2 regions of the Micromonospora lupini genome follow, and region 2 is predicted to be linked to the other one. Evidence: riboswitches for the same ligand, from Rfam matches in the RefSeq annotation. Region 2 holds a riboswitch; the other holds the start of a gene.

Region 1 (14,941 bases), 840 kb from region 2:
GGGTGTCCAGGCCGGGCAGTCCGACCGCGTCGGTGGCGGTGGTGATCACCGGTCGGGCGTCCAGCAGGACGCCGACGGCCTCGGCGAGGTCGTTGCCGCCGCCGGCGTGACCGCCGAGCAGCGCCACGGCGTGTCGGGCCGCCTCGTCGACGACCACCACTGCCGGGTCGGTGCGCTTGTCACCGAGCAGCGGCGCGAGGATGCGCACCACCGCGCCGGTGGCCAGGAACGCCACCACGGCGTCGTACCGCGCCCAGGCGGTCCGCAGCGCGTCGGCGACGCTGTCTCCCTCGACAAGCCGGGCGTGCGGCCACGCGGCGGTCAGGGTATCGGCGTGCCGGCGGCCGGCGGCGGTCGCCGCCACCAGGCCGATCCGGGCGGACGGATTCCTGTCGGTCACGGGCGCTCCCCGGTGAGGACGACCACCGGGTTGGTGGCCGCGAGGCGGATCGACCCGCCGGGCAGGGCGGCGAGGCGGGCGGCGGAGAGCTGGCTGCCCTCGACTGTGTAGCCGGCGGCGCGCAGCAGGCCCACGGCCGGCGCGACGCGGTCCAGCGCGGCGAGGGTGAGCACCACCCGCTCGGGTCGGCGGGCCACCACCGCGGGCAGGACGTCGGTGCCGCCACCGCCGACGAATACCGCGTCCGGCTCGGGCAGCCCGGCCAGTGCCGCCGGGGCCCGCCCGACGACGAGCCGGACGGTGACGGCGTGCGCCGCGGCGTTGGCCCGGATGGTCGCGGCACTGGCGACGTCCTGCTCGACGGCGAGCACTGCCGCGCCGAGCAGCGCGCACTCGATGCCGACCGAGCCGCTGCCCGCGCCGACGTCCCAGACCAGCCGGCCCAGGCGGGGCCGCAGTCGGGCGAGGACGAGGGCACGCACCTCCGACTTGGTGATCATCGAGTCGCGGTGGGCGTACCGGCCCTCCGGCAGCGCCCAGCCACCGGCCGGCGCGGCGGCCGGCTGGTTGTCGCAGCGCATCCCACCGAGCACGACCGGACCGGGCGCGGCGTCACCGGGCGCAGCGTCGGCAGGGTCGGCGTCGGCGTCGGCGAGGCTGAGCAGGACGTGTGGGTCGGACCAGGTCTCGGTGGCTGCCTGCTCGGGGGTCACCATGCGGACCCGTTCGACGTCGGTGCCCAGGTGCTCGGCGACCAGCAGGCGGCGGGACCAGCCGACCAGGCCGGCGCCCAGCTCGGCGGCGCCGGCGCCGGGCGCGGTGAGCACCGCGACCAGCGGCAGCGCCCGACAGGCGTTCAGGGCGGGGCGCGGGTCGCGGCCGTGCGCGGTGACCACTGCCGCGCCGTCCCAGGGCAGCCCGACGCGGGCGAACGCGGCGGCCACACTGGACACCGCCGGCACCACCCGCAGCGGCAGTCCGGCCGCCCGCAGCCGCCGGACGATGCCGAACAGGCCGGGATCCCCGCTGGCCAGCACCACGGCCGGCACCCCGGCCGCGACGGCGGCGCTCAGCCGTCCGACGGCCGGGGCGAGCGGCCCGAGGACGACGGTGTCCGCGCCGGGCGGCACGGGAACGGCGGCCAGGTGCCGGGCCGCCCCGACGACGAGCCCGGCGCCGGCCAGCGCGGGCGCGAGCGCGGGATGCGCCGGGGCACCCACCGCGTCCAGCCCGACCACCGTCACCAGCGGATCCGAGGGCGTACGGCTCATCGGGGCCACCGCCCCGACGAGGCGACCACGTGCGCTCCGGCGAAGTCGACCATCGCCACGTCCACCGTGACAGTCGGCCCGGCGAAGCGTCGCAGCACCTGGCCGACCCGCTGGCAGAGCAGGTCCCCGGCCGGGCCGAGCAGCCCGGCGGCCTCCCACAGCTCGTACGCGTGCCGACCGGTGTTCGCCTCGGTCACGGCGGCGACGAGCGCCGGATCGCCACCGGCGTCGGCCGTCACCGCGCCGAGCAGGGACAGGTCCACCGTGGAGCGGGTGTAGTGGGTCATCAGGATCCCGGCGGCGAGTTTGGCGAGCTTGCCGGCCATGCCGACGAAGACCACCCCGGTCATCTCGTCGCCCACGGCGGCGGTGACGGCGGCCCCGGTGAAGTCACCCACCTCGACGAAGCACACCTCGGGCAGGTCGGGCAGGAGCGCGCGAGCGGCCCGCTCGGTACGTCCGCCTGTGCACAGCACCACGGTCCGCTCGCCCTGGGCGGCCATCACGTGTACGGCCTGCACGACGCTGGCCCGCCAGGAGGCGGTGGAGAAGGGCCGGACGATGCCGGTGGTGCCGAGGATCGAGATGCCGCCGAGGATGCCGAGCCGGCGGTTGGTGGTCTTGCGGGCCATGATCTCGCCCCGGGGCACGCTGATCACCACGCGGACGCCGACCTCGCTGAGGTCGACCACCTCGGCCACCGCCTCGCCGATCATCCGGCGGGGGGTGTCGTTGATGGCCGGGCCACCGACCGCGAGCCCGAGGCCGGGCTTGGTGACGGTGCCGACGCCGGGACCGCCGGCCAGGCGCAGCCCGGGGGCGTCGGTCCAGTCCACGGTGGCGGTCAGCTCGGCGCCGTGGGTGACGTCCGGGTCGTCACCGGCGTCCTTGACGACCACCGCCTCGGCCCGCACGGGTGGGCTGCCGGTCACCTCGCAGCGTTCCACTCCGAAGCGCACGCGCCGACCCGCGGGCAGGCCGATCTCCACGTCCGGCTGAATCTCTCCGGTGACCAGGGCGGTGACCGCCGCCTTCGCCGCCGCCGTGGCGCAGGCGCCGGTGGTCCACCCCGTCCGCAGGGCTGTGGGCCGGACCTTCGCCGTACGGGGCAGGTCCGGCTCGCGCAGCGGCGGCTCGGCGTACGTCACGGTGTGCCTGTTCCTCCGGCGCGGCCGCCGGTCTGGCGGCGCAGCTCGGCGCGGGCGGCCGGCTCGGCGCGACGGAAGGTGTGGAAGTGCCCGGGGTGGTACAGGTGTGAGCGGGTGCCCTCGGCGGCGAGGGCCGGTCCGACCAGGAACAGGGTGTGCTTCCACAGCTTGTGCTGCTTGACGGTGGCCTCCAGGGTGCCGACCGTGCAGCGCACCACCAGTTCGTCGGGCCAGGTCGCCTGGTACGCCACCACGGCCGGGGTGTCCTCGGGGTAGCCGCCGGCCAGCAGCTCGGCCTGCACCTGGCCGGAGCGGGCGGCGGAGAGGAACAGCGCCATGGTCGTGCCGTGCCGGGCGAAGTCGCGGACCCGCTCGCCGGGCGGCATCGGGGTCTTGCCGCCTTCGAGGCGGGTGAGGATCACCGACTGGGCGACCTCGGGGACTGTCAGCTCCCGCCCGACGAGCGCCGCGACGGCGGTGAACGAGGACACCCCGGGCACGATCTCGACGGCCAGGTCGAGCGTCCGGCACAGGTCCAGTTGCTCCTGCACCGCGCCCCAGAGCGCCGGGTCGCCGGAGTGGATGCGGGCCACGGTGAGCCCGTGCGCGGCGGCGCGCTCGTACAGCGGCAGCACGCCCTCGATGGGTAGCTGCGACGAGTCGACGATCTCCGCGTCGGGGCGGGCGTGGTCGAGGACGTCGGCGTGCACCAGGCTGGCCGCCCAGATGACGATGTCCGCGGCGGCGATCACCCGGGCGGCCCGCAGGGTCAGCAGGTCCGCCGCACCCGGGCCGGCCCCGACGAACCACACCTTGCCGTTGCTCGTCACAGCTTTCCTCCTCGGTGCTCGCGGCGGGCCGGAACCAGCAGCGTCGACAGGTACGGCAGGTCGTGGTCGGTGTCGTCGACAGGTCCGATCCGTTCACCGGGCAGCCCGAGGCTGCGTCCGAGCACCGCGTCGGCGAGGCGGCCCTGCCGGCGCAGCTCGGCGAGCAGCTCCGGGTGCCGCCGCCAGCCCTTGTAGGCGACCACGGTGCCCGGCCCGGCGAGGGCGTCGGCGAACAGCGCCAGACCGGCGGTGGCCGGCAGCAGGGTCAGCGGTTCGCGTCCCTCGCAGAGCGGGGTGCCGCTGCGGGCGGCCAGCTCCTGCATGGCTGTCACGCCCGGCACGGTCGCCACCCGCACGGCGGACCGCAGCGCGCGGACGCTCTGCGCCAGGTAGCCGAATGTGGAGTAGACGTTGGGGTCGCCGATGGTGGCGAACGCGAGGGACCGCGCGCCCGCGTCGACCGCGTCGACCACCGTCCGGGCGGCGTCGTCCCAGGCCGCCGCCCGGCGGGCGGTCACCCCACCCCTGTCGTCGAGGGCGAACGGCAGCCGGCGCAGCCGGTCCGCCGGCACGTACTCCCGGACGGTCGCCTCGGCCCGCCCGGCGTCCGCGCCCGGCAGCGTGGCACCGGCCGTCGCGGCCGGCTCGTCCCGGTCCGCCATCACGGGTACGAAGACCACGTCGGCCTCGCGCAGGATCCGCACGGCCTTGACGGTGAGCAGTTCGGGGTCACCCGGTCCGACACCGACGCCGGTCAGCGTGGCGTCGGCGCCCTGCCGCGCGTCGGCGTTCATCGGCACGCCTCGACCAGCCGGCGGGCCGCCGCGGGGTGGCCGGCCCAGTGGGTGTGCAGGTAGGAGGCGTGCACACGGCCGGCGACGAAGCCGTGGTCCGTGCCGTTCCAGCGCCACGCCGGCCGCTCGCCGTGCCCGGGGTCGGTGGTGGTGCGGTGGAACTCGTGGCCGCGTACCGGATCGCCGGCGCGGGCCACCGGGCTGTCGGTGACCGCGGTCGCCTCGCGGTAGCCGAGGGTGAGCCGGCCGGTCATCCGGGCGGTCAGGTCCAGCCGACCGCACATCGGTACGCCGTCCAGGGTCCGCCCGAGGTAGAGCAGCCCGGCGCACTCGGCGACGACCGGCCCGTCGAAGTCGGCCAGCTCGGCGCGGAGCGTGCCGTTGCCCGCGAGGGCCTCCGCGTACGCCTCGGGGAAGCCGCCACCGATCACGACCGCGCGCGTGCCGGCGGGCAGGGCCGGGTCGCGCAGCGGGTCCACTGTGACGACGTCCGCGCCTGCGGCGGTGAGCAGTTCGGCGGTCTCCGCGTACGAGAAGGTGAACGCCGGACCACCGGCGAGCGCGACGCGTGGCCGCTCGACGCCGGCCGGCCCGCCGACGGCGGTGATCGGGTCCCACGCCGGGGTGGTCAGCGGCGGGGCGCTGCGTGCCAGGTCGAGGACGGCGTCGAGGTCCACCGTGGCCTCGACCAGTTCGGCGAGGGCGGTGACGATCGCGACCGACTCGGGTGCCCGCTCGGCGACCGGGACCAGCCCGAGGTGCCGGGCCGGCGCGGCGACCTCGGCGGCGCGGGTGACCGCCCCCAGCACCGGTACGCCCACCTCGGCGAGGGCGTCGCGCAGCAGCGTCTCGTGCCGGGGCGAGCCGACCCGGTTGAGGATCACCCCGCCGATGCGTACCGCCGGATCGAAGGCCGCCATGCCCAGCGTCAGCGCGGCGGCCGAGCGGCCCTGCGCGGTGGTGTCCAGCACCAGCACCACGGGCGCGTCGATCAGCCGGGCGACGTGCGCCGTGGAGGCGAAGTCGCGGCGGCCCACCGCGCCGTCGTGCAGGCCCATCACCCCTTCCACGACGGCGATGTCGGCGGGCGTCGGGACGCTCGCGCCGTGGCGCAGCAGGGCGACGATCCGCTCGGGCCCGACCAGGAACGGGTCGAGGTTGCGGCCGGGCCGCCCGGCGGCGAGGGCGTGGTAGCCGGGGTCGATGTAGTCCGGGCCTACCTTGTGCGGGCTGACCGTCAGGCCGCGACGGCGCAGCGCGGCGAGCAGCCCGGTGGCGACAGTCGTCTTGCCGTGGCCGCTGGCCGGCGCGGCGACGACCAGCCGGGGCAGCGCCCAGGTCGCGCTCACCACTCGATGCCCTTCTGGCCCTTCTGGCCGGCGTCCATCGGGTGCTTGACCTTGGTCAGCTCGGCCACCAGGTCGGCGGCGGCGACGAGGCGCGGGTCGGCGTCCCGGCCGGTGATGACGACGTGCTGGAAGCCGGGGCGGTCGGCAAGGGTGGCGACGACCTCGTCGACGTCCACCCAGCCCCACTTCATCGGGTAGGTGAACTCGTCCAGGACGTACAGCCCGTACCGCTCGGCGGCCAGGTCGCGCTGGATCTGCCGCCAGCCCTCCAGGGCGTCGGCGGCGTGGTCGGCCTCGCCGCCGCGCTGGATCCAGGACCAGCCCTCGCCCATCTTGTGCCAGGCCACCGGCGCGCCCTGGCCGGTACGCTCGTGCACCTCGCCGAGCGCCCGGAAGGCGTTCTCCTCCCCCACCCGCCACTTGGCGCTCTTGACGAACTGGAAAACCCCGACCGGCAGGCCGGCCGTCCAGGCCCGCAACGCCAGCCCGAAGGCGGCCGTGGACTTGCCCTTCATCTGTCCGGTGTGGACGATCAGCAGTGGCCGGTGCCGCCGCTGCCGGGTCGTCAACCCGTCGGCAGGCACGTGATTCGGCTGTCCCTGCGGCATCAGGCGGCGCTCCTGTCCGGCGAGGTGGCAGGGCCGGTCGAGACCTGGGCCACGTCGTTCAGTTGGTGGTGGGGGGCTTGCAGTTGAGTTGCCAGGCGGGCGGCCAGGTGCAGGCGGACGGGGCCTGTTTCGCAGTCGACGACCACGCAGGGCGCAGCCGTCGCGGCCAGCACCTTCGCCGCTGCCGCCGCCCGGTCCAGCGGGCGGGTGCCGGCGGTGGCCCGGCCGTCGGTGACGACGAGGACCAGAGGGCGGCGCTTCGGGTCGCGCAGGCGCTCCACCCGCAGCAGATCCACGGCGGCGAGCAGGCCCTCGGCCAGCGGCGTACGCCCACCCGTCGGCAGCTCGGCCAGCCGGGTCGAGGCGGCCAGCACCGACGAGGTGGCCGGCAGCAGCGTCCGCGCACCGGCACCCCGGAAGGCGATCACCGCGACCTTGTCCCGCCGCTGGTACGCGTCGGTGAGCAGGGCGAGGACCGCGTCCTTGACGGCTGTCATCCGCTGCCGGGCGCCCATCGAGCCGCTGGCGTCCACCACGAACAGCACCAGGTTTCCCTCGCGTCCCTCGCGAACCGCCTCCCGCACGTCGTCCGGGCGCAACCGCAGCGGACCGGCCAACCGTCCCCGCAACGCCTGGTGCGGCGCGGCGGCGCGGATCGTGGCCGGCAGGTGCAACGCGCCGACCCGGCCCGCCGGCACCCGGGCGCCTGTGGTGCGCCCCCGCCCGGTGCGGGCACGCGAACGCCGGCCGGGCACGCCGTCACCGACGCCGGGCGCGGTGAGCAGCCGGGCCTTCAACCCACCCCGGGGTACGGCCGCCGGCTGGGACTCCCCGCCGCGGGTCGGGTCGTCGTCACCGGTCGCCGATTCCCGGCCCCCGCGCGGACGCGAGTTCTGCCCGTCGTCGCCCCGGTCGCCCGGCTGGCGCCGCGACCAGCCATCGTCGTCGCCCGGCTGTCGCTGCGGCCACCCGTCGGCACCGTCGGGGCCGTCGGTGCGCCCGTCTGGGCCACTGCCGTCGCGCGCCGCCGAGGGCCCGGCCGACCCGGGTGCACCCCGCTCGGCCCCGTCGCCGCTGCCGTCGCCACTCGGGCCGCCGTCACTCGGGCCGCCGTCACTCGGGCCGCCACCACTCGGGCCGCCGCCACTCGGGCCGTCACCGCCGGCCGGGCCACCGCCCTGCGGGCCCCCGTCGTCCGGGCCACCGTCGTGCGGGCCGCCGTTGTCGTCCGAGTCGTCGGGGTGCGCGTCCTGGGCGCGCTGCAACGCCTCGTCGAGGCGCTTGGAGTCCAGGCCCGGGGTGTCGAACGGGTCGCGGCGGCGGCGGTGCGGCAGGGCGAGGCGGGCGGCGACCCGGACGTCGTCGATGGTGACCCGGTCCCGGCCGTGCCACGCGGCGTGCGCGAGGGCGGTCCGTGCCGTGACGATGTCGGCGCGCATGCCGTCCACGTCGAACTCGGCGCACACCTCGGCGATCTGCCGCAGCGCGGCGTCCGGCAGGCGTACCCCGGGAAGCCTGCGGCGGGCGGCGGCCACCTGCGCGGCGATCTCCGCGTCGGCGTCGGCCCAGCGGGCGGCGAAGCCGGCCGGGTCGGCGTCGGCGGCGAGCCGGCGACGCACCACCTCGACCCGGACCGCAGGATCCCGGCTGGCGCCTACCTCGACGGTCAACCCGAAACGGTCGAGCAGCTGCGGGCGCAACTCCCCCTCCTCCGGGTTCATGGTGCCGACCAGCAGGAACCGGGCCGCGTGGCTGACCGAGACACCCTCACGCTCGACGTGGCTGCGGCCCATCGCCGCCGCGTCGAGCAGCAGGTCGACGAGGTGGTCGTGCAGCAGGTTGACCTCGTCGACGTAGAGCACCCCCCGGTGGGCGGCGGCGAGCAGACCCGGCTCGAAGGCGCGTACGCCCTCGCCGAGGGCCTTCTCCAGGTCGAGCGATCCGACGACCCGGTCCTCGGCGGCGCCGACCGGCAGCTCCACGAGCCGGGCCGGGCGGGTCTCGGTGGCGGCGTCGGCCGGATGCGGACCGTCCGGGCAGGCCGGGTCCGGCTCGGCCGGGTCACAGCCGAAGCGGCAGCCGGCGACCCGGCGCACCGGGGGTAGCAGCGCGGCGAGGGCCCGCACGGCTGTGGACTTGGCGGTCCCCTTCTCACCCCGCACGAGGACCCCGCCGATCGCCGGGGACACCGCGTTGAGCAGCAGCGCCAACCGCATGTCGGCCATGCCGAGCACCGCGCTGAACGGGTAGGTGACGCTCATGCCCGGTCCTCCAGGTCGCCCTCGCTGGCCAGGTACGTGTCCCGGAGCCGGTCCAGCGTGGCCGGCTCCGGTTTGGCCCACAGCCCCCGGTCGGCGGCCTCCAACAGACGCTCGGTGATGCCACGCAGCGCCCACGGGTTGGACTGCTCCAGGAACTCCCGGGTCGTGTCGTCGAACAGGTACGCGGCGGCCAGGTGCTCGTACATCCAGTCGTCGACCACGCCGGCGGTGGCGTCGTAGCCGAACAGGTAGTCCACGGTGGCCGCCAGCTCGAACGCGCCCTTGTAGCCGTGCCGGCGCATCGCGGCGATCCACTTCGGGTTGACCACCCGCGCCCGGAACACCCGCCGGGTCTCCTCACCCAGCGTGCGGGTCCGCACGTCGTGCGGCATGGCCGAGTCACCCACGTACGCCTGCGGTGACGAGCCGGTGAGGTGCCGGACCATCGCCACCATCCCGCCGTGGTACTGGAAGTAGTCGTCGGAGTCGACGATGTCGTGCTCCCTGGTGTCCTGGTTCTTCACCGCCACGGCGATACGGGCGAAGGAGCGCTCCATGTCGGCGCGCGCCTCACGCCCGTCCAGGCCCCGGCCGTACGCGTAGCCGCCCCACACCGCGTACACCTCGGCCAGGTCGGCGTCACTGCGCCAGGTCCGGGCGTCGATCAGCGGCAGCAGGCCCGCGCCGTACGCCCCGGGCTTGGAGCCGAAGATCCGGGCGGTGGCCCGCCGCTCGTCGCCGTGCTCGGCGAGGTCGGCGGCGACGTGCGCCCGCAGGTAGTTCTGATCGTCCGGCTCATCGAGCGCGGCGACCCGCCGCACGGCGTCGTCCAGCAGCGCCACGACGTGCGGGAACGCGTCGCGGAAGAAGCCGGAGATGCGCACGGTCACGTCGACGCGCGGGCGGCCCAGCTCGGCGGTCGGCACCACCTCGACGCCGGTGACCCGCCGGGACCGCTCGTCCCAGACCGGGCGGCAGCCCAGCAGCGCGAGCACCTCGGCGATGTCGTCGCCCTGGGTGCGCATCGCGCTGGTGCCCCACACGGTCAACCCCACCGAGCGGGGGTACGTGCCGGTGTCGGCGAGGTGCCGGGCCAGCAGCGAGTCCGCGAGGGCCACTCCGACGTCCCAGGCGTTGCGGCTCGGGATGGCCTTGGGGTCGACGGAGTAGAAGTTGCGGCCGGTGGGCAGCACGTTGACCAGGCCCCGGGTGGGTGAGCCGGACGGGCCGGGCGGCACGAACCGGCCGTCGAGCGCGCCGAGGGTGTTGGTCAGCTCGTCGGTGGTGCGCGCCAGTCGGGGCACCAGTTCGGTGGCCGCGAAGCGCAGCACGGCGGCGGCGTCCGGGATCGGCTGCCCGGTCACCTCCACGACCACCGCGTCGACGACGCCGGCATCCCAGTCCAGGGTCTCCATGCCGGTGACCAGCCGTCGCGCGAGGGCCTCGATCAGGTCGACGGCGTCGGCGGCGGTGCCGGCCGGCCCGTCGACCGCGTCGGTCAGCGCGACCGGCAGGGCGATCCGCTGCCCGGGCGACGCGAGCAACTCCTGCTCGTCGAGGCCGTACGCGGCGGCGAGGGCCTGCCGCAGGCCGGGCAGGGCGTGTTTGCCGCCCCAGATCTGAGGGGCGCGCAGCACGGCGAGCACCAGGTTGATCCGGGGCTCGCCGGTCGGCGCGTCGGCCAGGATGTGCAGCCCGTCGCGGATCTGCACGTCCTTGACCTCGCACAGGTACCCGTCGAGGTGCAGCACGAAGTCGTCGAAGTCGTCGGCGTCGGGCATCGCCTCGGCGTGCAGGTCGTGGTGCAACTCGGCGGCGCGGACGAGATCCCAGATCTGGGCCCGCACGGTGGGCACCTTGGCCGGGTCGAGCGCCTGCACGGTCGCGTACTCGTCGAGCAGTTGCTCCAGCTTGGCCAGGTCGCCGTACGTCTCGGCGCGGGCCATCGGCGGCACCAGGTGGTCGATGACCACGGCGTGCGCGCGGCGCTTGGCCTGGGTGCCCTCGCCGGGGTCGTTGACGATGAACGGGTAGACAAGCGGCAGGTCCGCGAGGACCGCGTCGGGCGCGCAGTCGGCGGCCAGGCCGAGGCCCTTGCCGGGCAGCCACTCCAGGGTGCCGTGCTTGCCCAGGTGCACCACGGCGTCCGCGCCGAAGCCGCCGTCGGTGACCGGCGCGGCCAGCCAGCGGTACGCGGCCAGATAGTGGTGACTGGGCGGCAGGTCCGGGTCGTGGTAGATGGCGATCGGGTTCTCCCCGAAGCCGCGGGGCGGTTGGATCAGCAGCACCACGTTGCCGAAGCGCAGCCCGGCGAGCACGATGTCGCCGCCCTCGGTGTACAGCTCGCCGGGCGGCTCACCCCAGTGCTCCCGCATGCGCTCGCGCAGCTCGGTCGGGACCTGGTCGAACCAGCGCCGGTACGTCTGCCCCGGTATCCGTGCCTCGGCGGCGGCCAACTGCTCCGGGGTGAGCCACTCCACGTCGTGACCACCGGCGGCGATCAGCGCGTGGATCAGCGCGTCGCCGTCCTCGGGCGGCGGCGCGTCACCCAGGTCGTAACCCGCCTCGGCGAGCGCGGCGAACAGCCGGACCGCCGAGACCGGGGTGTCCAGCCCGACGGCGTTGCCGACCCGGGAGTGCTTGGTGGGGTACGAGCTGAGGACGACGGCGACCCGCTTGTCGGCGTTGGGCACGTACCGCAGCCGGGCGTGGCGCACCGCGATGCCGGCCACCCGGGCGGCCCGCTCGGCGTCGGCGGCGTACACCGAGAGGCCGTCCGCGTCGATCCGCTTGAACGAGAACGGCACCGTGACGATCCGGCCGTCGAACTCGGGGATGGCCACCTGCATCGCCGCGTCCAACGGGGACAGCCCGGCGTCGCTGCCGGCCCACTGCTCGCGGGTGCTGGTCAGGCAGAGCGCCTGAATGACTGGCACGTCCAGGGCGGCGAGCGCGCCGACGTCCCACGCGTCCTCGTCGCCGCCCCCGGACGCGTCGGCGGCGACCGCGCCGCCGGCGGCGAGCACGGTGACCAGCAGCGCGTCACAGCGGGCGAACAGCCCGAGCGGGCCGGCGCCGGCGGTCAGGCCCCGCAGCGAGCCGCAGAAGATCGGCAGCGGGTTGCCCCCGGCCTCCCGCACGGCGTCGGCCAGGACGTCGACGAACGCGGTGTTGCCGGCGAGGGCGTGCGCCCGGTAGAAGACGATGCCCACGGTGGGCCGGTCCGGGTCGGTCGGGTGCTCGCCGTGCACCCCGTAGGCCGGGGTGGGCGCGGGCGGGGCGAACCCCTCGCCGGTGAGCAGCACGGTGTCACCGAGGAACCGGGCGAGGTGCCCGAGGTTGTCCGGCCCGCCCTCCACCAGGTACGCCAGCGCCTGGGTGACAACTCCGGACGGCACGGTGGAGACGGCCATCAGCTCCGCGTCGGGCACCGTCTCGCCGCCGAGCACGACAGTCGGCACGCCGGTGGCGAGCACCGCGGCGAGGCCGTCCGGCCACGCCTGCCGACCCCCGAGCAGGCGTACGACGGCGAGGTCGACCCCGTCGAGCAGGGCGGGCACCTCGTCGGCCGCCACCCGTGCCGGGTTGGCGAGCCGGTAGTCGGCGTCACTGGCGCGGGCGGCCAGCAGGTCGGTGTCGGCGGTGGAGAGCAGCAGAACGCGCACGGCAGGCTCCGGACGGTAACGTCGGCGCGCTCGCGGGAGCGGCCTGGCGACGTGGGATGGGCGCAGGGTTCAGCGGAGGCCGCGATCCGGCCCGCTCACCGGCGAGCGGCCGGGGACGACGGGCGGCGCGGTCCGGAACTCAGCGGTGAACGGAGTCGATGCCGATCGCGGCGACGACACGGCCGCCGTGCGGGAAACGGCAACCGCCGTCGATGATGGAGACGCCAAGCGTCATCGGGTCCTCCTCGGGTGTCCACGCCCTGGGGTACGTCCCGACGGCCGAAGTATCCTGGCTTCCGGATCGACGCTCTCCCCCGGCCTTCCAACCGCAGACACACGGCCGTGACTCGCGAGGGGGGATCGCTCCCCGGTGACAGTGGCGGGACCGCGTCGGATTCGCACCGACTTCCTTCACTGCCGTCAGGCCGCGAATGCTGCCACACCCGTCCACCGCCGGTCAACGCAGGTCCCGGCGTCGCCGGCCGCGCTCACCTGCTCCGGAGCGGCAGCGCGACGAGCCGCACGCCACGAGCCCCACGCCACGCGCCGCACGCCTTGAGTCGCACGCCACGCGCCGCACACCATGAGTCGCACGCCATGCGGCGCGTGCACACGTTGCCACGCGGAGGCTCGGCGATGCCGACGGTGCGGGGGAAGTCGACCGGCGGCAGGACGCTCCCGCAGCGGGGAGGGTGAGGGTCACTCGGCCCCTGTGGAGCTGATGTCGTAGACGACATCGCCCTAACTCTCCCTCGCTGACCCCGCTCCCTGACTCCCGCTCCCTCACCCCCGCTCCCTGACCCCGCTCCCTCACCTCCGCTCCCTGACCCCGCTCCCTCACTCCGCTCCCTGACCCCGCTCCCTCACCTCCGCTCCCTGACCCCGCTCCCTCACTCCGCTCCCTGACCCCGCTCCCTCACTCCGCTCCCTGACCCCGCTCCCTCACTCCGCTCCCTGACCCCGCTCCCTCACTCCGCTCTCTCACTCCCGCTCCCTCACCCCCCCTGACCCCCGCTCCCTCACTCCCGCTCCCTCACTCCCGCCCCTGATCCCCGCTCCCTGATCCCCGCTCCCTCACTCCCGCTCCCTCACCTCCGCTCCCTGACCCCGCTCCCTCACCTCCGCCCCCTGACTCCACTCCCTGACCTCCGCTCCTCACTCCCGCTCCCTGCCGTGAGCCCCGATCACCTTGACTCCCGCTTCCCGACTCACGCCCGCTGCCGCGAGCCCACCCGCTTCCTGACCCGCCCATCGCACCCGACACGTCCACCGCACCCGAGCCTTTCTGAGGCGCACGCCAGTCGGTCGGTTCGCTTCCACGGCGATGTCGTCAACCGCATCAACTCCAAAGGCATCGACCACCACCCGCCACCCGCAAAGGGCCGAGCGGTGCTCGCCTGCGCGCAGGGCAGCCGGCTCCGGGCGCCACCCCGATCAGCGGGCATGGCCGCTCCAGCCGATCAGCGAGCGCGGCCGCTCCAGCCGATCAGCGGGCGTGGCGCTCCAGCCGATCAGCGGGCGTGGCGCTCCGGGTGGGCGCGGTTCCACACCCGCATCCGCTCCGGGTAGCCGGTGCGGGCCGCCTCGTACAGCGGCACCGCGTGCTTGCGGGCGATGGCGCCAGCCGCGCGGGGGGTGCCGGTGCGGCGGCGGATCCACTCGCCGTCGTGGGCGATCGCCACCACGGTGGTGTCGGTCGCGGTGGTCTCCGGTTCCAGGTAGAACTCCACTCCCCGCCGGCTGGCGACGAACGCCTCCAGCGCGGCGAGGTCGTCCCGGGTGGCCTCGCGGTCCAGCTTGGTCGGGGTCGCCCCGGCGCCCCTTGACCGCCTGTTGAACCAGCTCATGCCCAGCCCCTCTCCTCGGACGCCCCTCCAGTTCAGCACCGATTCCTGGCAATACGCTGCACGCCGGGTGGGAGAAATCTGACTCGCCGGACCCGGTGGGCGGAACCCGCGGCACGTGGGCGGTGTCAGCACTGTGAGGAACCGGAGGTCTCCCTGGACGACGACGTGCTCGTCACCCGCGCTCGGGCCGGTGACCTGGAGGCGTACGACCTCCTGGTCGCCCGGCACACCGCGTCCGCGCACCGGACGGCGGTGCTGCTCGGCGCGGGCTCCGACTCCGAGGACGTCATCCAGGAGGCGTTTGTGAAGGGCTACCGCAAGCTGTCCCGTTATCGGGGAGAGTCGTCCTTCCGATCCTGGCTGCTGGCGATCGTCGCCAACGAGACCCGCAACCTGCATCGTTCCCGCACGCGCCGCGACGGCCTGGCCCTGCGGGCGGCGGCGTACCCGGCGTCGGAGGTCGTCGAGGACGACGCGGTAGGCACCGTCCTCGCCGGTGAGCGCCGCGCCGCGCTGGTGGCGGCCCTGCGTCAACTTCCGGTACGCGACCGAGAAGTGATCGTCTGCCGGTTCTTCCTCGACCTCAGCGAGGACGAGACGGTGGCGACTCTGGGTTGGCCCCGGGGCACGGTGAAGTCGCGGACCTCGCGGGCCCTGGCGAAGCTGCGCGCCCTGCTCGCCGACGAGGGGGTGCGCCATGGGTGACCCCGACCGGGGCGCGGACGGCCTCGAAGCGGAGCTGCGCGACCTGTCCGCCTGGCTGGAGAC
Region 2 (14,941 bases):
TGGTCCAGTCGTCGCCGCGTACCAGAGGCACGACATTCTGCCTCCCTTCGGTCGTGGAAGCGGTCGGCGGCCTCAGTGCCGCAGGGGCGCCACGTCGTTCTGCGCGGCGACGGCGTCGGCGAGCAGGGCGTCGACCCGGACCGGTGGGGCGGTGGGCATGTGCTCGGCCACCGCCAGCAGGCGTTTGCCCGCCCGTTCCGGTCGGACGTTCGGGCTGTGCGCGGCCTGGCTGCCGGCTCGGTGTCCGGCCGCCGCGATCGCCACCTCGTCGATCTGGATGCCCAGGCCCGGCGTGTCGCCGAGGATGAACGCGCCGTCCTCGACGTGCAGGTCGAGGCCGATGCCCGCGGGCGGCCGCAGATCCTGTAGCTCGCTGACCAGGTGGTTCGGCACCGAGGTGGCGGCGTGCAGCAGCCCGACGGGGATGTTGCCGATGGGGCTGACCGGCAGGTCGTGGGCATGTGCCAGGGCCGCCACCCGCAGGAAGTGGGTGACGCCCCAGACGGCGGCCATCTGGACGATGTCGACAGCGCCCGCCCCGATCAGCGGGCGGTACTGCTCCAGGCCTGTGAGGTTCTCGCCGGTGGCGACCGAGGCTCGGACGCCCCGGCCGACCGCGGCCAGACCCTCGGCGTCCCAGCGGCGGACCGGCTCCTCGATCCAGATCAGATCGAGGGTGCGTTCCAGCTCGGCCACGTGCCGGACGGCCTGCTTGCGCGACCACGCCTCGTTGACGTCGAGCATCAGACCGGGCCGCCGGCCGTGGCCCGCCTCGGTCAGCACGTCCCGCACCAACCCGAGCCGGTGTCGATCCCGCTCGATGTCGAGACCGCCCTTGAGCTTCGCGGCACGCAGGCCCAACCCCGCGTAGACCTCGTACTCCGCGACGAGCTCGTCGTCGGTCAGACCGATGTCGAGCCCGGACGCGTAGGCGGGGACGCGCCGGTCCCGTCCGCCGAGCAGCCGCCAGAGCGGCTCACCGGCGAGCTGCGCCTTGATGTCCCACAGTGCCGTGTCCAGGGCGCCGATCGTCCCGAACACCGGGCCGCCGTGACCGGCCTTGAAGGTGTGCCGGAGCATCCGGTCGTACAGGGTGGTCACCGCGCGGGGATCTTCCCCCTCGATGGCCGGGAAGATCTTCTCGATCTCCACGTGCGGTCCCAGGCCGACGCCGCTGATCCCCGCGTCGGTCTCGACGATGGTGATCGGCACCGTCGTGACGCCGTCGGGGAACACGCCGTTGGCGTCCCCGACGGGCCGGCCCCACTCCTGGACCGTGGTGAGGGTTCGATACCCGGTGATGCGCATGTCAGCCTTTCGTGGAACCAGCGGCGACGCCGTCGGCGATCTGGCGCTGAAGGAACAGGTAGACCGCCAGGACGGGGATCGCGGCGATGAGCACCCCGGAGGCGAACGTGGGAATGTCCTCGGAGTACTGCCCCCGCAGCGAGGTCACCCCGACCATGAGGGTGCGGTGGTCGGCCGACGGCATCAGCAGCAACGAGATGAGCACGTCGTTCCAGCAGAACAGCGTGTTGAGGATGCCTACCGAGAGCAGCGCCGGAGCACCGAGCGGCAGCATGATCCGCCGGTAGACGCCGTACACGGTGTTGCCGTCGATCCGGGCCGCGTCGACGATCTCCGCCGGGATGGTCTTGTAGTAGCTGGTCATCAGGAAGACCGTGAAGGGCAGGAACTGCGCGACGTACGCGAGGATCAGCCCCGGGTACGTGTCGACGAGGCCGCTGTCCGCCATGACCCGGGCCAGCGGCACCATGATCACCTGGAAGGGGATGAAGAGCGCCGCGAGGCAGCCGATGAACAACGCGTTCGAGCCCCGGAATCGCAGTTGGCTCAGCGCGAAGCCGGCCATCGATCCGAACAGCAGCAGCAGGAACACCGAGCAGGCCACCACGAGGACCGAGTTGACGGCGTAGCGGCCCATGCCGACGCTTGTCCACGCCGTGGTGATGTTCTCGAAGCGCAGCGAGTCCGCAAGTGAGAAGCGGTCGAGAATGTACTCCCGCCGGGTCTTCATGGCGACGTTCGCCGTGAACAGCAGCGGGTAGATCGTCGCGAGCGCGAGGAGCCCCATCGGGATCACGAGCAGCCATCTGCCCAGTCGGACGCGGGACATCAGTCTTCCCTCCCCGCTCGTCGGAGCAGCTTGAGTTGCAACAGCCCGACGACGAGCATGATGACGAAGAGGACGGTGGACGCGGCCGACGCGAGCGCCGGCCTGTTCATCTGCCCCTGCTGGATCCAGATGTAGTACTCCGGCAGGTACGTCGAGCCCTCCGGGCCGCCACTGGTCATGACGTAGAGCAGGCCGAACATGGACGTCAGCATCCCGATCATCGTGGTCACGAAGACGAACTGGATGGTGCGGGAGAGGCTGGGGATGATCACGTGCCAGATGACCTGGGTCAGGGACGCGCCATCCACCCGCGCGGCGTCAAGCAGCGCGGAGTCCAGGGTCGCGAAGCCCGCGAGGAACACGACCAGGGCCATGCCGAAGGTCGCCCACACGTGCACGCCGACGACCGCGAACATGGCGACGTCCGGGTCACCGAGCCAGTCCACCGGGCCGATGCCCACCGCGCCGAGGATGCTGTTGACCGGGCCGTCGAACGAGAGCAACAGGTTGAAGATCGCGCCGACGATGACCGGCGACAGCACGGCCGGGAAGAAGTAGACGCTGCGGTAGAACCGGTGGCCGGGGACGCGCAGGTAGATGAAGGTGGCGAGCAGACCCGGGATGGCCACCGCCACCGGCAGGAGCAGCACCAGCAGTCCCACGTTGCGCAGGGCGCCCTGGAACAGCGGGTCCTGCAACAGGTCGACGTAGTTGTCGAAGCCGACCATCGCCCCGTCGCGGTCGCCGTCGCCGGTGAAGGAGAAGTTGACGCCGAGCAGCAGCGGGTACAGCCGCAACAGCACGAGGATCAGGACGGCCGGCGCGACAAGCACGAAGGGCGCGAGCATCTCGGCGCGACGGCCGCCGGCGACGCGCCGGGGAACGGCACGGTCGCGAGACGTCGGTGGCACGGGCGGGACCCCGCCGGCCCGCTCGGCCGAGGCCGAGCGGACCGACGGGAGCGACTTACCAATCGACACGAGATCAGCCCGCCGTGTCCGCGGCGGCCATCTGCTTCACGACGTCGTCGACACTGATCGAACCGCTGAGCAGCTGCTGGGAGAGCCTGCCCATCAGGTCGAGCGCCTTCGAGGAGAGCGCCACGTGCGGCGCCGGCTTGCCGGTCTTGAGCGCGCCGACGATCGTGGTCACGGCCGGCCCCGACTGCGACACGTCGATTGTCGTGTCGGCGGTGATCGCGCCGGCGTTGGCGTAGAACGCCTTCAGGGCGTCGGTGGAGGTCAGCGAGCGCACCAGGTCGGCGGCCACCTTCGGGTCCTTGGTCCACTTGGCGACCGCGTAACCGATACCACCGTCGTACGGCAGGCTCGGGGTGGCGCCGCTGGTCACCGTCGGGGCCATCATCACGCCGAGCTTCTCCGGCGTGATGAACTCGTTGAAGTCCTTCCAGTGCCCGATGTCCGACATCAGACCGATGATGTGGGCGGCCTTACCGGACTGGAAGACGGCGAAGGCGTCGTTGAACATCGCGGTGGAGTTGGCCCCGTCGTTGTTCAGCTTCGCGGTGCCGGTCTCCTTCCACAGCTCGAAGATCTTCTTCACGTTCGGCGAGTTCCAGTCGCGCTTGCCGGCGATCCAGTTGTCGTACTCCTGCGGGGTGAGGACTCCCGACGCCATGGCCGACAGGAAGAACTGGATGCCGATGCCCTCCTTGTTGCCCTGGGCGAAGCACTTGGCACCTGTCTTCTGGGTGATGGTGGCGCAGTTGGCGACGAACTCCTGCCACGTCGTGGCCGGCTTCGCCGGGTCGAGGCCGGCCCGCTCGTAGAGCGCCTTGTTGTAGTAGATCGGGTGGCCCTGCAGGGTCACCGGAGCGGCGTAGGTCTTGCCGCCCTTGGCGAACGCCTCCCAGCCGGCCAGCCGCTGCCGGTCCTCGCCCACGTACTCGTCGAGCGGCTGGAGCGAGTCCACCCGGTCGCGGATCTGGCCACCACCGTTGAACAGGATGACGTCCGGACCCTTGCCCGACTGGATGGCCGCACCAAGCAACGTGTAGTACTGGTCGAACGGCTGGGCCACAAATTCGACCTCGACGTCCTTATGCTTCTTGGCGAAGTCGGCCTTGGCCTTCTCCACGTACTGCGCGGAGCTGGCCTCGCCGGACTTCCAGTCCCAGACGACCAGCTTCTTGTCCGAGCCTCCGGACGATGAACCCGAACCTGTCGCGCTTCCACAGCCGGTCAGGGCCAGCCCGGCAACGAGGACCGCGGCCCACACTGCTCGTTGCTTCATCGTTGCTCACCTTCATATGGGGAGTGGCCGAGGACCGGCCGTCGATGCAAGATTGACGAGAACGTAACTCGTATGACGTCTGACGTCAACGGTTGCCCGTACACTGGGGCGGACTCGTGGGCCCGCTCCCGCGGCTACGCGGAGGTGAACGTGACGACATCGAACCAGTCGACCGTCAACGGCACGGCGGCACCGACCTGGGCCCGTCGCCCGACAAACCTGGCTCAAGCGATCACCGCCGAGCTGGTGACCCGGATCGTGCGGGGAGTGCACCCCTCGGGCACCCCGCTACCCCCCGAGCCGGTGCTCTGCGAGACCTTCTCGGTGAGCCGGACGGTCATCCGGGAAGCGGTGAAGATCCTCCAGGAGAAGGGGCTCGTGCAGGTCCGCCAGGGCAGTGGCACGCTTGTCACCTCGCCCTCGGCGTGGGACATGCTCGACGAGCTCGTCCTCGCGGCGACCATCGCCGTGGACGACACCCTGGCGATCCTCGACGATCTGGTGGTCACCCGACGGGTGCTGGAGTCCGACATGGCCAACGTGGCCGCCCGACTCGCCGATGAGGAGACCATCGATCGGCTGCGTGCCCAGGTGGACCGGATGGACGAGCTGGTGGACGACCACGTCACCTACCACGAGCACGACCGCGCCTTCCACGACACGGTGATGCAGGCGTCCGGCAACCGCATCGCCCGGGGTGTCGTCCGGTCCCTGGAGAGCCAGGTCGTCAACACGGCGCGATACATGGGCAAGACCGAACGGGCCCTGTGCGTGGCGTCGAACCAGGGGCACCGACGCATCTTCGAGCGCATCGCCGCCCACGACCCCGACGGCGCGGCACAGGCGATGTTCACGCACATCACCGAGGCGTGGCTCGTCCGGCGCAGCGGGCCGGGCAGCCCGACGCGGCTGCAGCGCTGACGACCGGCGCCGCAGCACTGACGACCTGGCCACGAGTCCCGCGCGACCCGGCTCCGACGGGCCCGTGACGGCGGCACGGAAATCCAGGCTCGTCCATCGCTTGAGAATGTTAGCGATAACAGACTACCCTCAGGCCGCAGAGGCGAAGGGCACGCTTCACCGCTCCACTCGATCCGCCGAGGTCGATGGAGTCGCGCATGACCAACGCCCGCTGGTGGGTGTCCGGGCCTCCCTCAGGGACGTTGACCACCGCCGTCGAACAACGGCGGGCCGCCGCGCGCGGGAGCCATGGTGGACACCCGATGCCTGCCGCCGTTCCCGCGGCACGGCCACCACCGAGGTCCCGAAGCGACATGCAACGACACGCGGCGCCCCGCCGGTGAGACCGGCGGACCGTGCCCGCCCGTCGTGACCCACCCTGGAGGTACCGATGCACCCCACACCGCCACCACGGACGAAGAACCGGCTCCGACGCGGCATCGCCTGGCTCGTGAGCGTGCTGCTCATCTCGACGCTGGCGCCGGCCACGGCCGCCCACGCGGACAACCCAATCGTTCAGCACATCTACACCGCCGACCCGGCTCCGCTAGTGCACGACGGACGGGTCTACCTCTACACCGGCCACGACGAGGACGGCTCGACGTACTTCACCATGAAGGACTGGCGGGTGTGGTCGTCGGCCGACATGGTCAACTGGACCGACCACGGCTCACCCCTGAGCCTCAACACCTTCAGCTGGGCGAGCGCCAACGCGTGGGCCGGCCAGGTCGTCGCCCGCAACGGCAAGTTCTACTGGTACGTGCCGGTGACCGCCCGGGCGACCAACTCGATGGCCATCGGCGTCGCGGTCGCCGACAGCCCGACCGGGCCGTTCCGGGACGCCATCGGCCGCCCGCTCGTGGGCAACGGAGAGATCGACCCCACCGTCTTCATCGACGACGACGGCCAGGCGTACCTGTACTGGGGCAACCCGAACCTGTGGTACGTCCGGCTGAACGCGGACATGATCTCCTACAGCGGCAGCGCCACCAAGATTCCGCTCACCACCGCCGGGTTCGGCACCCGGACGGGGAACGCGAGCCGGCCGACCCTCTACGAAGAGGGCCCGTGGGTCTACAAGCGCAACGGCATCTACTACAACGTGTTCGCGGCGGAGTGCTGCTCCGAGTTCATCGGTTACTCGACCGCGACCGGCCCGACCGGACCCTGGACCTACCGAGGGACTGTCATGCCCCGCCAGGGTGCCAGCTTCACCAACCACCCCGGAGTCATCGACTTCAACGGCGGCTCGTACCTCTTCTACCACAACGGAGCGTTGCCCGGCGGCAGCGGCTACACCCGTTCGGTGGCCGTGGAGAAGTTCACCTACAACACCAACGGCACCATCCCGACGATCACCATGACCACGACGGGCGCCCCCCAGATCGGCACCCTGAACCCGTACGGGCGGCAGGAGGCCGAGACCATCGCCTGGGGCTCCGGCATCGAGACCGAGCCGGCCAGCGAGGGCGGGATGAACGTCGGGTGGATCGAGAACGGGGACTACATCAAGGTCAAGGGCGTGGGCTTCGGTACGGGCGCGACGTCCTTCTCGGCCCGGGTCGCGTCGGCCACGTCCGGTGGCACGATCGAACTGCGCCTCGGTAGCCCCACCGGCACGAGGGTGGGCAGTTGCGCGGTGCCGGGCACCGGCGGGTGGCAGACCTGGCAGACCGTCTCCTGCCCGGTCAGCGGCGCGTCCGGGACCCAGGACCTGTACCTGCGCTTCACCGGCGGCAGCGGCAACCTGTTCAACCTCAACTGGTGGCAGTTCCAGGCCGGCGGCACCACGACGCCCACGCCGACCCCCACCGCGACCTCGACGCCCACCCCGACGCCGACGCCGACCCCGACGCCCACCCCGACGCCCACTCCGACGTCCACCCCCACCCCGACGCCGACCGTCCCGGGTGGGCAGTCCTGTGCGGTGACCAACACAGTTGTCAACACGTGGCAGGGCGGATTCGAGGGGCGGCTGACGGTCACCAACTCCGGGGCCTCGGCGCTGAGCGGGTGGCGGGTCACCTTCACCCTCCCCAGCGGCCAGACGGTGTCGCAGGTCTGGAACGGCGCCCTCACCCAGACGGGCACCCAGGTGACCGTCGCGAACGCCGCCTACAACGGGCAGCTCGCGCCGGGAACGTCGACCACCGCGGGCTACCTGAGCACGAGCGCCACCAGCAGTCCTCCGACCATCACCCCGACCTGCTCCCCCGCCTGACAGTCACCCCACCCCAAGAACACCCCCACCCCACCCCCACCTCGCCCGCCGCCGACGTTGATCATGAAGTTGGTGCCCCTGATACGCCGATAGGGGAGCAACAACCTCCTGGTCGACGGGGTGGGGAGGGGGTGGGGTGGGGGTCCTCCTAGAAGTCGTCGTCGAAGGCCACAGTCCCGGTCACCCCCACCTGGTACGCCGACACCCGCCGCTCGAAGAAGTTGGACAGCTCCTGCACGTCCTGCAACTCCATGAAGGCGAACGGATTGGCGGACCCGTAGTGCGGGGCGATCCCGAGCTGGGCGAGACGTCGGTCGGCGACGTGCTGGAGGTACTCCCGCATGTCCGCGAGGGTGAGACCGGGCACGCCCTGGCCCACCAGGTCCTCGGCGAACTGGACCTCGCACTCGACGGCCTCGGTGAGCATCTGACGGACCTGGTCGGCGAGATCGTCGTCGAACAGGTCGGGCTCCTCGGCGCGCACGGTGTCCACCACGTCGAACGCGAACGCCATGTGCATGGACTCGTCGCGGAAGACCCAGTTGGTGCCGGAGGCCAGGCCGTGCAGCAGGCCGCGGGAGCGCAGGAAGTAGACGTACGCGAACGCGCCGTAGAAGAACAATCCCTCGATGCAGGCGGCGAAGCAGATGAGGTTGAGCAGGAACGCGCGCCTGTCGTCGGAGGTCCGCAGCTCTCGCAACTCCCCCAGTGAGTCGATCCAGCGGAAGCAGAACTCGGCCTTGCGGCGGATCGAGGGAATGTTCTCGATGGCGGCGAAGGCGGCGAACCGCTCGGTCTCGTCGGGCACGTACGTGTCGAGCAGGTTGAGGTAGAACTGGACGTGCACGGCCTCCTCGAACAGCTGCCGGGACAGGTAGAGGCGGCCCTCGGGGCTGTTGACGTGCTGGTAGAGGTTGAGCACCAGGTTGTTGGCGACGATCGTGTCGCCGGTGGCGAAGAACGCCACCAGGCGGCTGACCAGGTGCCGCTCGGCCGGCGACAGCTTGTCCAGGTCGGCGAGGTCGGCGTGCAGGTCGACCTCCTCGACCGTCCAGGTGTTGCGGATCGCGGCGCGGAACCGGTCGAAGAAGTGCGGGTAGCGCATCGGGCGGAGGGTGAGGTCCATCCCGGGGTCGAGCAGCATGTGCGTGGTCCTCGTGTCGGTAGTGGTGTCGGGAGCGGTCACTGGCACGCCTCGCACGACTCGGGGTTCTCCAGCGAGCAGGCGAGCGACTCGGCGTCGACGGCGACGGCGAGGGGTGCGACGGCGACGGGTGCGACGGCGCTGACGGTGGCCTGCTGGATGCGCGTGGCGGGGCGCGAGCGTAGGTAGTAGGTGGTCTTCAGCCCGGTCTTCCAGGCGTACAGGTACATCGAGGAGAGCTTGCCGATAGTGGGCGAGGCAAGGAACAGGTTCAGCGACTGGGACTGGTCGATGAACGGCGCGCGGGCGGCCGCCAGGTCGATGAGCGCCCGCTGCGGCAACTCCCACGCGGTGCGGAACAGCTCCCGCACGTCGGCCGGCAGCTCGGTGACGTCCTGCACCGACCCCTCCGCGCGCCGGATCGCCGAACGGATCTGCTCGGTCCACAGGCCACGTGCCTTCAACTCGCGGACCAGGGCCGTGTTGACCTGCAAGAACTCCCCGGACAGGGTCTCGCGCTTGAACAGGTTGGACACCTGCGGCTCGACGCACTCGTAACAGCCGGCGATCGAGGCGATCGTCGCGGTCGGCGCGACCGCCACCAGCAGGGAGTTGCGCAGCCCGTACGCCCCGACCCGCTGGCGCAGCGCGGCCCAGCGTGCGGTCTGCGTACCGTCGACACCCCACAGGTCGGGCTGGAGCTGGCCCCGCGCGGCCCGGGTCTGCGCGTACGCCGGATGCGCGCCGAAGTCGCGCGCCAGGTCGGCGGAGGTCTCCAGCGCGGTCAGGTACAGCTCCTCGCTGATCCGGGTGGACAACTCTCGCGCGGCCGGCGAGTCGAACGGCAGCCGCAGCGCGAAGAACACGTCCTGAAGGCCCATCAGCCCGAGACCGACAGGCCGCCAACGGGGGTTGCTCGCCGCCGCCTGCGGTGTCGGGTAGTAGTTGATGTCGATGACCCGGTCGAGGAACGTCACCGCCGTCCGGACGGTGGCGCGCAGGCGCTCCCAGTCGATGCCGCCGTCGGCGACGTGGGCGGCGACGTTCACCGAGCCGAGGTTGCACACGGCGGTCTCGGCGTCGCTGGACACCTCGATGATCTCGGTGCACAGGTTGGACAGGTGCACCACGTTGCCCGGCTCGGCGGTCTGGTTGCACAGCCGGTTGGCCGCGTCCTTGAACGTCATCCAGCCGTTGCCGGTCTGGGCCAGGGTTCGCATCATCTTGCCGTACAGCTCCCGCGCCGGCAGTTGTCGCACGTAGCGGCCCTGCGCCTCGGCGGCCCGGTACGCGGCGTCGAACCGCTCCCCCCACAGGTCGGGCAGCTCGGGCACCTCGTCCGGGTCGAACAGCGACCACACCTCGTCGGCCTCGACCCGCCGCATGAACTCGTCCGGGATCCAGTTGGCAAGGTTCAGGTTGTGCGTACGCCGGGCGTCCTCGCCGGTGTTGTCCCGCAGTTGCAGGAACTCCTCGATGTCCGGATGCCACGGCTCCAGGTAGACGCAGGCGGCGCCCTTGCGCCGGCCACCCTGGTTGACCGCCGCCACGCTCGCGTCCAGGGTGCGCAGCCACGGCACGATCCCGTTTGACTGCCCGTTCGTGCCGCGGATCAGCGCGCCCCGGGAGCGGACCCGGGAGTACGCGAGGCCGATGCCGCCGGCGAACTTGGACAGGTTGGCGACCTGGGCGTAGCGCTGGTAGATCGAGTCCAGTTCGTCGCGCGGCGAGTCGACGAGGTAGCACGAGGACATCTGGGTGTGCCGGGTGCCGGAGTTGAACAGCGTCGGCGAGCTGGGCAGGTAGGCCAGGCTGGACATGAGCCGGTAGAAGTCCACAGCCTCGTCCGGCGTACGGGACAGACCGCAGGCCACCCGCAGCAGCCAGTACTGCGGGGTCTCCAGCACCAATCGGCTGGTGGGGTGGCGCAGCAGGTACCTGTCGTAGACCGTGCGCAGGCCGAAGTACTCGAATCGGCGGTCGCCGTCCCGGTCGATCGCGTGGTCGAGGGTCGCGGCGTGCGCGGCGACGAACGCGGCGGTGTCGTCACCGATCAGGCCCTCGGCGTGGCCCGCCCGGATCGCCGCGCTGAACGAGGTGACGCCCTGCCGGCGTACCTCCCGCTCGATGTGGCTGGCCAGCAGCCGGGCGGCGAGGCGCGAGTACTGCGGCTCCGTACCGATCATCTCGGCCGCGGTCTGGATGGTCAGCCGGTCCCGTTCGGCAGTCGTCGCGCCGTCGTACAGGCCGCTGATCGTGCGGGTCGCCACCCGCAGCGGGTCGACGTCGGGCAGGTCGTCGGCCCAGCGCTCGACAGTGGCGACGAGCGTGCGCACGTCCGCCGGTTCGCTGCCGCCGTCGCGTTCGCGGACCTGCGACGGCGTACGCCGGAGGGCCGTGTCGCCGCCGGCCGGGGTCACCTCGGTAACTGTCACCACTCACTCCTCGCGAGCTTGAGGACCTGAAGGCCCTCGGCGCGAGGAGGCCGACACCGGCGGACGCCACGCCGACGGGGCGCGGATCCGGAAGGCGTCGGCCGTCCCACGCGGCCTCGGACCACCGCCCACCCGGATGCGGGTACGCGGCGCGCTGGCAGGTCTTCGGACTCGCGGGCACGACCGGGGTCGCCCGGTCACCTACCGGCCGTCGCTTCCCAGGCCAGATGGCGGCCCAGTGCTGATGACGGCTGTCGTTCCCACTCACCGCTGCGGGGCAGTCCCGGACTTCCACCGGGTTCCCTCTTGCGTCGGCCACCCTGGGTTGAGTGACCGAACCAGCTGCGGTCGACACCATATATAGGGGCGACCACGTTTGTCACACCCCACATGTCGGGGCCGGGCGTGTCGCGCTCATCCGTGACGGCAGTCGTCGATCCGCCGGCGCGCGCAGGCGAGCGAGCGTCGGCGGCGTCGTGATCGGACCCCGCCGCCGGCTTGACCGAGGAGAACCGGCACCGATACGGTCGACCCACTATCTGCGGCGACGCGAGGGAAGCCGGTGAGAATCCGGCGCGGTCGCGCCACTGTGAGCGGTCCCCGACCCCGGGGGCCGCGAGCCAGGACGCTCGGTCGTCCGCAGCCTTGCGATGGGGACGCGTCATCCCCGAGGAGGTTCGTGCACGCATGTCCAGTTCCACGTCCAGCCAGCCGCTGGTGCACCCCGCTGCCCCGACCCGTCTCCTGTGGACGGTCCTGGCCACCGTCGCCGTGCTCACCCTGCTGGCCTATCTCGTCGCCTTCGACCAGGGCGCGGTCTCGCGCAGCGGGATGTACCTGCACGAGCTGATGCACGACGGCCGGCACCTGCTCGGTGTCCCGTGCCACTGAGCGGCGCCGGCACCGCACCCACGTTCGTCACGGTTCTCCTGCGCGGGCTGCTCGCCGGCCTGGTGGCCGGCCTGCTCGCGGGAACGTTCGCCTACGTCGTCGGCGAACCACACGTCGAGGCGGCCATCGCCATCGAGGAGGCGGCGTCACACGCCGAACCCGCCACCGGCGGGCACCAGCACGACGAGGAAGCCCTGGTCAGCAGGAACGGCCAGCGTGGTGGGTTGTTCCTGGCCACCGCGCTGTTCGGCACCGCGATGGGTGGCCTGCTGGCCACGGCGTACGTCCTGCTGAACCGGCGGCGGCGGACTGTTGACGACGGGCGGTCCGGGCTGCTGCTGGCCGGCGGCGCGCTGCTCGGCGCGGTGATCGTGCCGTTCCTCAAGTACCCGCCGAACCCTCCGGCCGTCGGCGACCCGGCCACCATCAACCAGCGCACGGTCACCTACCTGCTGCTGGTGGTTCTCGGGCTGGTGGCGGTCTGGTCCGGTGCGCTGGGCTACCGGTCGGTCGGCGCACAGGCGCCGGTGTGGCAACGCGCCGCGGCGGCGGTCGGCGGTTTCCTGCTTGTCACAGGCGTGGCCTACGTGGTGCTGCCGTCGTTCCAGGAAGTCCCGGGTGACTTCCCCGCCACGCTGCTGTGGAGCTTCCGACTCGCCTCCCTCGGCACCCAGGTGGTGCTGTGGACCGGGATCGGCCTGCTCTTCGCAGCCCTGATGCACAGGCAGCGCGCGCTCGCCGACGCACGACTGGCCGGGTGAGCGCCACCAGCCTGCGGCTGGTCGCCCACGGTCACACCGCCGCCCTGCGGCGGGCCCGGTTCGGCGGGGACGACGGACTGGACGAGGGGGGCCGACGCGCCGCCCTCGCCCTGCCCGGGCTGGACCGGCGGGCGTCGTCGAGCGACACCGACGCCTGCCTGTCCAGCCCCGCCGTGGCGGCCGTCCAGACCGCGTACGCCCTCGGCCTCGCGCCCGCCGTCGAGACGGCGCTTGCCGACTGCGACTACGGCGACTGGACCGGCCGGTCGCTTGAGGAGGTTGCCGCCGCGCAACCCGACGCCCTGCACGAGTGGTTGTCCACCCCGGACGCCGCGCCGCACGGGGGCGAATCCGTCGCCGGCCTGCGCGAGCGCGTCGGCCGGTGGCTCGACGGACAGCGCGGCCTCGGCCGACGGGTCACGGCCGTCACCCATCCGCTCGTGATCCGGGTGGCGGTCGTGCACGCGCTGGGCCTGCCGCTGGCGACCTACCGGCAGCTGGACGTGGAGCCGTTGGCGATCGTCCGGCTCACCGACCACGGCCGGCGGTGGCAGCTCCGCCTGAGCGCGCCACCGGGATCCGCGGCGGCGACACCGCCGAACCGGTGACAAGGGCCGGGAGCCGCCCCTGTAGAGCTGCCCCGGACGTGGGGCAGCGGCACGGACGGCCCTTGACGGACGCACTGGCCTGACGGACGGACGCCCCTCGCGGACGGCCCTCGCGGACGGACCTCGCGGACGCGCCTCGCGGACGGACCTGGCGGACGGACCTCGCGGGCGGCCCTCGCGGACGCGCCTCGCGGACGGACCTGGCGGACGGACCTCGCGGGCGGCCCTCGCGGACGGACCGCGGAGCGGATGAACCCGTGAGCGGTATACCGCAGAGGTATGAATATGACTCTGCGGTATACCGGCCAAGGGCGACAGTGCCGTGCCGGCGGCGCGGATCGGCCGCGCCACAGCGCGGCAGGCACGCCAGCAGCGTCCGTTCTGCAAGCCGGGCCGCACCACGCGCGCTGCCCCGGCTGCCAGCGGATCGGCCCCGCGACGGGCGGGCCACGACGCGCGGACCACGACGCGCGGACCACGACGGACGAGCACCGAGGCCGGACGGCCACCGTGGCTCGATGGGGCCCGTCGCGCCGACGTCGGGCGGGCCGTGGAGCACGGCCCGCCCGACGGTGTCACCTCCGGCTCACCTCGCGCCGGTGACGGTGAACGGTGCGGACACCGCAGTCGCCGAGGTGACACCGGACAGCGTCACCCGTGTCGCGCCCGGCTGCGCCGAATCCGGAACGCTCACGGTCGCGCCGGCGACGACGCCGTCACCGTTGGCGCGCACCGTGCCGACCCCACGGCCGTCGCCGAAGCTGACCGTGATCGCCTCGTTCGGCGCGAACCCGGAGCCGTCGACCGTGATCGACGTACCGCGTGGTCCGGACGTCGTGGGCAACGACACGCGCGGCTGGTAGGCCGGGCTTCCCGATCGCGAGGTCACCTGCACGGTGGCCGTCGCCTGCGTACCGGAGGAGGCGCCGGTGGCGCGGACGGCGTACCTGCCCGGGGGCGTGTCCCCCGCCGTCGTGACGGTGGCGCGGACCGTGCCCGTCGCGGACGCCGGGACCGTCACGCTGCGCGTCGTGCCGGCGGCCAGGACCACAGTCACCCGTTCCCCGGCGGCGAACCCGCTGCCGTCGACAGTGACCGCGTCACCGGCGGTGACCGGCTGGGTGCCGGACACCGCGAGTGCCGGCTGGCGCCCGGTACGCCGGACGGTCACGGTGAACGTGGCGGTGCTGCTCGACAGCGTGTCCCACGCGGTGACGTGCACCGTGTAGGTGCCCTCCCTCGCGTAGGTGTGCTGGCCGCTCAGCGCCCCGGCCGCGCCGACCGTGACGTCGGCGGGAACCGTCCCGTCGCCCCACTGGACACGGGCGTGGTAGCCGGTGAAACCGGGTACCCCTCCGGTCACCGAGCCGAGGTTCGCCGCGAGGACCTGCCCGGCGTCGACGCTCTGGTCGGCGGGGGCGGCGGTCACCAGCGCGGCGGAAGGCGTGCCGTCGTCGGCGACGGCGAACACGTGGATGCGGCCCGCCGAGCGGGGATCGCCGGTCTGCGTCGGCAGGGTCACCGAGACAAG

Evidence for each region. Region 2 has a riboswitch for cobalamin ahead of OOJ91_RS00965 (CbtB domain-containing protein). Riboswitches for the same ligand answer to the same signal wherever they lie in the genome.
Region 1: it holds a riboswitch for cobalamin, as region 2 does, so the genes downstream of both, cobN (cobaltochelatase subunit CobN) here and OOJ91_RS00965 (CbtB domain-containing protein) in region 2, are expected to answer to the same signal.

What each region holds. Positions count from the first base shown of each region.
Region 1 covers NZ_JAPENL010000001.1:1,056,475-1,071,415, forward strand. Annotated here, with positions in the region: gene cobJ (precorrin-3B C(17)-methyltransferase) at 1-400, opposite strand, end outside; gene cbiE (precorrin-6y C5,15-methyltransferase (decarboxylating) subunit CbiE) at 397-1,680, opposite strand; gene OOJ91_RS04910 (cobalt-precorrin-5B (C(1))-methyltransferase) at 1,668-2,819, opposite strand; gene cobM (precorrin-4 C(11)-methyltransferase) at 2,816-3,649, opposite strand; gene cobI (precorrin-2 C(20)-methyltransferase) at 3,646-4,443, opposite strand; gene OOJ91_RS04925 (cobyrinate a,c-diamide synthase) at 4,440-5,795, opposite strand; gene cobO (cob(I)yrinic acid a,c-diamide adenosyltransferase) at 5,789-6,400, opposite strand; gene OOJ91_RS04935 (VWA domain-containing protein) at 6,400-8,661, opposite strand; gene cobN (cobaltochelatase subunit CobN) at 8,658-12,326, opposite strand; cobalamin riboswitch at 12,587-12,763, opposite strand; gene OOJ91_RS04945 (hypothetical protein) at 13,838-14,173, opposite strand; gene OOJ91_RS04950 (RNA polymerase sigma factor) at 14,339-14,878, shown strand; gene OOJ91_RS04955 (hypothetical protein) at 14,871-14,941, shown strand, end outside.
Region 2 covers NZ_JAPENL010000001.1:219,061-234,001, reverse strand. Annotated here, with positions in the region: gene OOJ91_RS01005 (mandelate racemase/muconate lactonizing enzyme family protein) at 73-1,308, opposite strand; gene OOJ91_RS01000 (carbohydrate ABC transporter permease) at 1,310-2,137, opposite strand; gene OOJ91_RS00995 (carbohydrate ABC transporter permease) at 2,137-3,048, opposite strand; gene OOJ91_RS00990 (ABC transporter substrate-binding protein) at 3,122-4,390, opposite strand; gene OOJ91_RS00985 (FadR/GntR family transcriptional regulator) at 4,541-5,311, shown strand; gene OOJ91_RS00980 (family 43 glycosylhydrolase) at 5,742-7,571, shown strand; gene OOJ91_RS00975 (ribonucleotide-diphosphate reductase subunit beta) at 7,720-8,715, opposite strand; gene OOJ91_RS00970 (ribonucleoside-diphosphate reductase subunit alpha) at 8,754-11,135, opposite strand; cobalamin riboswitch at 11,290-11,508, opposite strand; cobalamin riboswitch at 11,662-11,802, shown strand; gene OOJ91_RS00965 (CbtB domain-containing protein) at 11,838-12,041, shown strand; gene OOJ91_RS00960 (CbtA family protein) at 12,032-12,802, shown strand; gene OOJ91_RS00955 (histidine phosphatase family protein) at 12,799-13,410, shown strand; gene OOJ91_RS00950 (GH92 family glycosyl hydrolase) at 13,997-14,941, opposite strand, start outside.